DNA from 2 places in the Salinispora pacifica DSM 45544 genome. Region 1 is predicted to be linked to the other one. Evidence: riboswitches for the same ligand, from Rfam matches in the RefSeq annotation. Region 1 holds a riboswitch; the other holds the start of a gene.
The links. A riboswitch is a leader RNA that binds a small molecule or an ion and turns the genes downstream of it on or off. The one in region 1 is predicted to bind thiamine pyrophosphate.
Positions count from the first base shown of each region.

Region 2: another riboswitch for thiamine pyrophosphate. It lies ahead of SALPAC3_RS0118120 (thiamine phosphate synthase); the one in region 1 lies ahead of SALPAC3_RS0120460 (ECF transporter S component).

Region 1 covers NZ_KB905359.1:4,443,585-4,447,846, reverse strand. Annotated here, with positions in the region: gene SALPAC3_RS0120485 (metal ABC transporter substrate-binding protein) at 1-158, shown strand, start outside; gene SALPAC3_RS0120480 (metal ABC transporter ATP-binding protein) at 155-916, shown strand; gene SALPAC3_RS0120475 (metal ABC transporter permease) at 918-1,793, shown strand; gene SALPAC3_RS0120470 (ArsR/SmtB family transcription factor) at 1,832-2,140, shown strand; gene SALPAC3_RS0120465 (alpha/beta fold hydrolase) at 2,144-2,974, opposite strand; TPP riboswitch at 3,079-3,184, shown strand; gene SALPAC3_RS0120460 (ECF transporter S component) at 3,257-3,853, shown strand; gene SALPAC3_RS0120455 (ABC transporter ATP-binding protein) at 3,921-4,262, shown strand, end outside.
Region 2 covers NZ_KB905359.1:3,946,644-3,950,905, forward strand. Annotated here, with positions in the region: gene SALPAC3_RS0118105 (class I SAM-dependent methyltransferase) at 1-80, shown strand, start outside; gene SALPAC3_RS0118110 (ABC-F family ATP-binding cassette domain-containing protein) at 158-1,837, shown strand; gene SALPAC3_RS0118115 (aldo/keto reductase) at 1,854-2,822, shown strand; TPP riboswitch at 2,965-3,074, shown strand; gene SALPAC3_RS0118120 (thiamine phosphate synthase) at 3,069-3,695, shown strand; gene thiO (glycine oxidase ThiO) at 3,689-4,262, shown strand, end outside.

The DNA.
Region 1 (4,262 bases):
TCAGCCCGAAGGTCGCCGAGACCATCGCCGACGAGGTCGGGGCCGAGACCCTGGTGCTCGACCCGCTCGAAGGGCTGTCCGCCGACGACGGTGGAGACTACTTCTCGGTGATGCGGACCAACCTCACGAACCTGCAAACGGCGCTGGACTGCTCATGACCACTCCCGTCATCACTGTCACACACGCGGCGATGGGCTACGAGGGCCGGACCGTGCTGCGGGACGTCTCGCTGACCGTCGCCGCCGGTGAGGTGGTGGCGGTGCTCGGTGCCAACGGCTCCGGCAAATCCACCCTGATCCGGGCCGTACTCGGACTCGTTCCGATCAGCTCCGGGTCGGTCGCGCTCTTCGGCCGGCCCGGGCGCCGGTTCCGGCAGTGGCACCGCATTGGGTACGTCCCGCAACGCCTCGGTGCCAGTGGCGGCGTGCCGGCCAGCGTCCGCGAGGTGGTGGCGGCTGGCCGGCTGGCCCGTCGGGGCTTCCTGCGCCCGCCCGGCCGCGCGGACCGGATGGCGGTGGCCACCGCGCTGGCGGCAGTCGGCCTCGCCGACCGAACCGGCGACCCGGTGTCCACCCTCTCGGGCGGCCAGCAGCAGCGCGTTCTCATCGCGCGGGCCCTAGCCGGCGAGCCGGATCTGCTGATCCTCGATGAGCCGACCGCCGGCGTGGACGCGGCGAGCCAGGAGGCATTCGCTGGAGCGCTCAAGGAATTCGTGGGCGGCGGGGGTACCGTCCTCTTGGTCGCGCACGAGCTGGGGCCGCTGCGGCCGTTGATCTCCCGGGCCGTCGTCGTACACGCCGGTGGGATCGCCCACGACGGCCCGGTGCCCGAGCCGGCCGGCCATCACGCCGACCCCGACCACGACCACGTGCACCCGCACGGTCCCAACGAGCCCGCCGGTCTCTGGAGCACGTGAGATGGAACTCTTCCAGTACCCGTACATGCAGCGTGCCCTGATCGGTGCGCTGATCATCGGCTTGGCCGCCCCGGCGCTCGGCATCTACCTGGTGCAGCGGCGGCTGGCACTGATCGGCGACGGCGTCGGGCACGTGGCGCTCACCGGTGTCGGTGCCGGCCTGCTACTCAACCGCTCGCCGGTCCTGGCCGCCGTGATCATGGCCAGCCTCGGCGCAATCATGATCGAACTGGTCCGAGCCCGCGGTCGCACCTCCGGTGACCTGGCGCTCGCCCTGCTCTTCTACGGGGGCATCGCCGGCGGTGTGATGCTCGTCGGGCTCTCCGACAGCACCAGCGCGAGCCTCCACGCGTACCTCTTCGGCTCACTGTCCACCATCAGCCCGGCTGACCTGACCACGATCGTGGTGCTCGGCGTGGCGATCCTGGTTACCATGCTGGCGCTCTACCCGGCGCTCTTCGCGATCGGCCACGACGAGGAGTACGCCCGCGTCTCCGGGCTGCCCGTCCGCGCCCTCAACCTGCTCCTCGCGGTCGCCACGGCGGTCACCGTCACCATCGCGATGCGCGCCGTCGGTGTCCTGCTGATCAGCGCGCTGATGGTGGTGCCGGTCGCCGCCGCCCAGCAGGTCACCCGTGGTTTCCGTAGCACGATGACGGCCGCCATGGCGCTCGGGCTCTTCGCCGCCGGATCGGGGGTGTACGTGGCGGCCAACGCCGACACCGCCCCCGGCGCGTCGGTGGTGCTGATGGCGATCGCCTCGTTCGCGGTGGTGGCGCTCGGCGGCGTGGGCTGGCGGACGCTACGACGACGGCGGGTCGCCGCGGCGGAGCCGTCGGCGGTAGAGCCGCACGAGGTGGTGCTGAGTCGGTCCTGACCAACAGCGCACCCCTGGGGTTGGTTACCGTTACCCCTGTGAGCAGCGAGTCCGGCTACGACGCCTACGAGGGGGCGAGCGAGCTGCTGCGCGCCCTCTCCGCCCCGATCCGGCTGGCCATCGTCAGCCAACTCGCCGAGGGTGAACGGTGCGTACACGAATTGGTTGACCAGCTCGGTGCCGCACAGCCGCTGGTCTCCCAGCACCTGCGGGTGCTCCGCGGTGCCGGGGTGGTGCGGGGTTCCCGGCGCGGACGGGAAATCGCCTACACGTTGGTTGACGAACACGTCGCGCACATCGTGGCGGACGCGGTCAGCCACGCCGGCGAGCACACCACCCCCGCCTGAGGCTCACCTCGGATCCCGGACCCGGGCCACGATCGCGTCCGCGAGCGGCGCTGGTGCCCGGTCCGGAATCCAGTGGCTCACCCCGGTCAGCTCGACGAAGCGGTAGTCCCCGGTCACGTGGGCGGCGCAGGCCGCGGCGGCGGTGCGGCCGATCGCGATGTCCCGGTCGCTCCAGACGTACGTCGTCGGCACCGACACCGGCCCGACGGCCGCCAGGTCCCTCCGGGACATCGCCCGGTACCAGTTCAGGGCGGCACTCAACGCGCCCGGAGCGAGCATCGGTTCGACGTACGCAGCCACCCGGTCGGCGTCGCCGGCTCCGGCCAGCATCCGGCGCAGCCCGGTCGCCCGTCGGGCCAGCAACACCGCCTCCGCCGTCCCTTTCCGCCGAAACAGCCGCATGTACGCCGAGCGGGCCCGCTGGGACCGATCGGTGCTGAGGGCATGGGCCATGGCTCCCGGGTGCGGCACGGAGACCGCGGTCAGCGAGCGCACCCGGGCCGGATGCCCGGCAGCGAGGGCCCAGCTGACCACCGCGCCCCAGTCATGCCCGACCACGTGCGCGGCGGCGACGCCGAGGTGGTCCAGCACCGCCACCGCGTCGCCGACCAGCTCACCGAGGCGGTACGCGGAGACCGCCGCCGGACGGGCACCGGGCGAGTAGCCGCGCTGATCGAGTGCGTACGTGCGCAACCCGGCGGCGTGCAGGAGCGGCACCACGTCGGCCCACTCCCCGCTGTGTTGGGGGAAGCCGTGCAGCAGAAGCACCGGCGGGCCGGCCGCCGGGCCACCGACGCGGACATCGAAGGTAAAACCGCGGACATCGACACCCATGATCGGCAGCCTACCCCGGCCCGACCGAAGTAACCCCGGTCAAGCTGCACCGATGTCACTTTGTTGAAAGATCTTCGGAGGTGCTAGCGTCGGTCGCACATTTTCACCTCCGACAGGGGAGCGCACAGCGCTGAGAGTGTGGGCAACGCCCCACAGACCCTCGAACCTGATCTGGGTAATGCCAGCGCAGGGAGTTCGGTCGGCCTCCAGGCGTGCCATCGTCCGGCCTAGCCGGAATGGACGTGCCCTCCCCTGCTCTCCCGGAGCAGACAGGGAAGAACGATGAGTAAAGTCACAACAACGACCAAGCGCTGGCGCACCGTCGATGTGGTCGTCGCCGCGGTCATCGCCGTCACCTTCGGCGTCATCTTCTGGGCCTGGGGGCTACTCTGGAGCGTCGCCACCCCGGTGTTCGCCTTCTTCCCGCCGGCCCAGGCCATCATGTACGGCGTCTGGCTGATCCCGGCGGTGCTGGGCGGCCTGGTGATCCGCCGCCCCGGTGCGGCGCTCTTCTGCGAAATGGTGGCCGCGATCGTGTCCACCCTGCTCGGCTCCGAGTGGGGCAGCATCACCATCCTCCAGGGTCTGGCCCAGGGGATCGGCGCCGAGTTGGCCTTCGCCGCCTTCCGCTACCGCTCCTTCCGGCTACCCACGGCACTACTCGCGGGGGCGCTGACCGGCCTCAGCGCGGCCCTCTTCGACTTCTTCGTCTGGAACAGCGAGTACGCGCTGGGCAGCTACCGGATCCCGTACGCGCTGCTGACGATCGCCAGCGCCACCGCCATCGCCGGGTTCGGCGCCGAGAACCTGACCCGAGCCCTGGCTCGGACGGGCGTGCTGGACCTGTTCCCCGCCGGCCGCGAACGCACCACCATCTGAGCACCGTGTCGATCGGGAGGTTGGGGCCGCAGTCCGCGGGTCAGCATCCAGCTCCGGGGCGGCGCCGGTGAGCGCGGTTCGGTTGCGGGGCTTCGGGTGGCGGCACGCGGGGCGGAAACGGTGGGCCGTCCGCGGGCTCGACCTGCGGATCGAGCACGGCGAACGGGTCCTGCTGTTGGGTGCCTCCGGGGCGGGTAAGAGCACCCTGCTCGCCGCGCTGGCCGGGCTACTTCCGGAGGACTCCGGCGAGCGGGAAGGCACGGTCGAGGTCGACGGCCGGGACCCACGCACGGCCCGCGAAGAGGTCGGCCTGCTCTTCCAGGACCCGGAGACCCAGCTGGTGATGGCGCGCTGCGGCGACGACGTCGCCTTCGGCCCCGAGAACCGTGGGCTACCCGCCGAGCAGATC
Region 2 (4,262 bases), 500 kb from region 1:
GCTGGCTGTCCGAGCGGGGCTGGCAGGTGGCGCGGCCGGCGAGCCAGAAGGGCTACCGGTTGCTGCGGGTGACCAGGTAGGACGGGTTGGTCCCCTAGCGCGCGTTGGTCCGGTAAAACGGGTTGGCCCGGCCGGGCTGGCCCGGCAGGATGCCAACGTGGGTTACGTGGATGTGGCAGCCGTTGGGCACTGGCTGCCCGACGGGCGACAGCTCTTCGGCGATGTGTCGTTCCGGGTCGGTGATGGTGCCAAGATCGCCCTGGTCGGGCCGAACGGCGCGGGCAAGACGACGCTGCTGCGCATGGTCGCCGGCGACCTGCCGGTGCAGCGCGGCGTGGTCACCCGGGCCGGCGGGCTGGGGGTGATGCGTCAGTTCATCGGGATGATCGGCGACGAGTCGACCCTCGCCGACCTGGCCCTCTCCCTCGCCCCGCCCCGGCTGCGCGAGGCGGGTAGGCGGGTCGCCGGGACGGAGTCGGCGATGCGGGCGGCTGAGGTGCGCGGCAAGTACAGCACCGCCGCCGGAAAGGCCCAGCTCGCGTACGCGGACGCGCTCGCCGCCTGGGGGGAGGCGGGCGGGTACGACGCGGAGGTGCTCTTCGACACGGTGACCACGATCGTGCTCGACCTGCCGTGGGACACGGCGCGGCACCGTCCGGTCCGGACGCTCTCCGGCGGCCAGCAGAAGCGCTTCGCCCTGGAGCTGCTCCTGCGTGGTCCGGAAGAGGTGCTCCTGCTCGACGAGCCGGACAACTTCCTCGACGTGCCCGGGAAGCGCTGGTTGGAGGCGCGGCTGCGGGAGTCCGGCAAGTCGGTGCTGTACGTCTCGCACGACCGGGAGTTGCTGGCCCGCACCGCGGACCGGGTGGTGGCGGTCGAGGGCGGTGGCGCGTGGGTGCACCCGGGTGGCTTCGCCAGCTGGCACGAGGCCCGCGTCGCCCGGCACGACCGTCTCGACGAGCAGCGTCGGCGGTGGGACGAGGAACACCAGAAGCTGCGGGAACTGATGCTGATGTACAAGCAGAAGGCCGCGTACAACTCGGGTATGGCCTCCCGCTACCAGGCCGCCCAGACCCGGTTGCGGAAGTTCGAGGAGGCCGGGCCGCCGCCCGTACCCCCGAAGGAGCAGGACATCCGGATGCGGCTGGCCGGCGGCCGCACCGGTAAGCGTGCCCTGATCTGCGAGCAGTTGGCGCTCGATGACCTGACCTACCCCTTTGACCTGGAGCTCTGGTACGGCGACCGGGTCGCCGTGCTCGGTGCCAACGGGACCGGGAAGTCGCACTTCCTCCGCCTGATCGCCCGGGGCGGAACCGACCCCGATCCGGCGAATCAGCCGGTTGACGGCGGTACGCGGCTCACACCCGTCGGGCATGACGGGGTGGCCCGACTCGGTGCCCGGGTCCGGCCCGGCCACTTCTCCCAGACCCACGACCGGCCGGAGCTGATGGAGCGGACGCTGGTCGACATCCTCTGGCGGGGCGACGAACACCGCGCCGGCATGGATCGGCACGCGGCGATGGCCGCGCTGTCCCGGTACGAGCTGGCCGGGCAGGGGGACCAGCGGTTCGGTACGCTCTCCGGCGGCCAGCAGGCTCGGTTCCTGGTGCTGCTGCTGGAGTTGTCCGGGGCGACTTTGCTGCTGCTTGACGAGCCGACCGACAACCTGGACCTGGCCTCGGCGGAGGCGCTCGAATCGGGGCTGGCCGCGTTCGCCGGGACGGTGGTGGCGGTGACGCATGATCGATGGTTCACCCGTTCGTTTGATCGATTCTTGCTGTTCCAAGGGGACGGCGAGGTGGTGGAGGCCGCCGAGCCGGTCTGGGAGGTGGCCTGAGCGCGGGCGGCATAGGGTGGATCTCGTGACTGAGATGACGTACCGCCGGTTGGGCGACTCCGGGCTCGTGGTGTCCGCGGTCGGCATCGGCTGCAACAACTTTGGCCGCCGGGTCGACCTGGACGGGACCCGGGCGGTGGTGGCGGCCGCCCTCGATTCCGGGATCAACTTCTTCGACACCGCCGACATCTATGGTGCTCCGCCGGGTGGCTCCGAGGAACTCCTCGGCCAGGTGCTCAAGGGAGGCCGGGACGATGTGGTGATCGCCACCAAGTTCGGCATGGACATGGACGGCCATAACGGACCGGACTACGGTGCCCGCGGTGCCCGTCGCTATATCATGCGGGCGGTGGAGGCTTCGCTGCGTCGGCTGCAGACCGACCACATTGACCTGTACCAGCTGCACGAGCCGGACCCCGGCACCCCGATCGACGAGACGCTGGCCGCACTGGACGATCTGGTCACCGCCGGCAAGGTGCGTTACCTGGGTAACTCCAACTTCGACGGCTGGCAGATCGCCGACGCGGACTGGACCGCCAGCTCGCGCGGGTCGACCCGGTTCATCTCCGCCCAGAACCACTACTCGCTGCTCCAACGGGGTGTCGAGGCCGAGGTTGTCCCGGCGTGTGAGCGGTTCGGGCTGGGCCTGCTGCCCTTCTTTCCCCTCGCCAACGGCCTGCTCACCGGCAAGTACAAGCGCGGCGAGGCCGCGCCGTCGGGCAGTCGCCTCGCCGGTGGCGGCCGGTACGCGGCCCGGCTGGCCGCCGCCGACTGGGACACCATCGAGGCGCTCGAGGCCTACGCGGCCGAGCGCGGCCTCAGCCTGCTTCAGGTCGCCATCGGCGGGCTCGCCGCCCAGCCCGCGGTGGCCTCGGTGATCGCCGGTGCCACCACCCCCGACCAGGTACGGGCCAACGCGGCGGCCGGTGCCTGGGTGCCCGACGCCGACGACCTGGCCGCCCTGCGGGCGGTACTCGACAGCTAGCGAGTGGAGAATCTCGGCCTCCCATCGTCTCAATGGTGGGAGGCCGATTCGTGTCCGGGCCGGCTCCGGCAGCGGCCGGTCCGCACACTTGCGCCGAGGACGCCGTCTTGGCAGCCACACGGCGCCTGCCGTACGGTGGTGGGTAGTAACCCACGGGAGCCCGGTAAACCGGGCTGAGAGGGGGGCTGAGAGCCCCCGACCGTTGAACCTGATCCGGGTAGTGCCGGCGCAGGGAGGAGAGTTGCCGTGTCGTCCCTTGGGCGTCTACATCTGATTACCGACACCAGACCTGGGCGCAACCCGCTCACCGTGGTGCGGGCCGCCTTGTCGGTGGCCCGTACCGAACTGGTCGTCCAGGTCCGCGTGACCGACGACGCGACCGACCGGCAGGCGTACGACCTGGCCCGCCAGGTGACCGCGCTCTGCGCCCCGTACGGTGCGACCTGCCTGGTGAACGATCGGCTACACGTGGCCCTGGCGGTTGGTGCCGCCGGTGGACACGTGGGCGCCGACGACCTGCCCGTCGGGGCGGCCCGCGCGGTGCTCGGCTCCGCCGCTGTCCTCGGCGCCACCGCCCGGTACGCGGACACCGCTGTCGAGGCGGTCGTCGCCGGGGCCAGTTACCTCGGGGTCGGGCCGGTCCACTCCACCACCTCAAAGGACGGCCTGCCGCCCGCGATCGGCGTGGCGGGGGTACGGGCGGTTGCCGCCGCGGTCAGCGTGCCGGTGATCGCCATCGGGGCGGTGACCGCAGCGGACGTGCCGGCCCTGCGGGCCGCGGGCGCGTACGGAGTGGCGGTGATCGGCGCGCTCTCGCACGCCGCCGACCCCGCCCGGACCACCGCCGAACTGATCAAGGCGCTGACGTGGTGAGCAAACTGCCGGGTACCCCCCGGGGCGGCAACCGGAACTCGCTGTCCACTCCCGACGTCGCGGTGGTCGGGGCCGGGCCGATCGGCCTGGCCATCGCCTGGCGGTGCGCGGCCCGCGGGCTGCGGGTCGTCGTACACGACCCGGATCCCGGCTCGGGTGCGGTGCACGCCGCGGCGGGGATGCTCGCGCCGGTCGCCGAGGCGTACTTCGGGGAGCACGAGCTGACTGGCCTGCTCACCGAGTCGGCGGCGCGCTGGCCGGCGTTCGCCGCGGAGCTGGCCGCCGCCTCCGGTACCGACGTCGGCTACCGCAGCGAGGGCACCCTGATGGTCGGGCTCACCACCGACGATCTTGCGGTGGCCCGTCGGCTCTGGGCGTACCAGCAGGGGCTGGGGCTGCCGGTCACCCCACTGCGCCCCTCCGAGCTTCGAGACCGGGAGCCGGCGCTGTCACCCCGGATGCGGGGTGGCGCCTACGCCGGCACCGACCACCAGGTGGACCCGCGGCGGTTGGTGTCGGCGTTGCGCACCGCCACCGAGCGGGCCGGGGGAGTGCTGGTGCCGACGC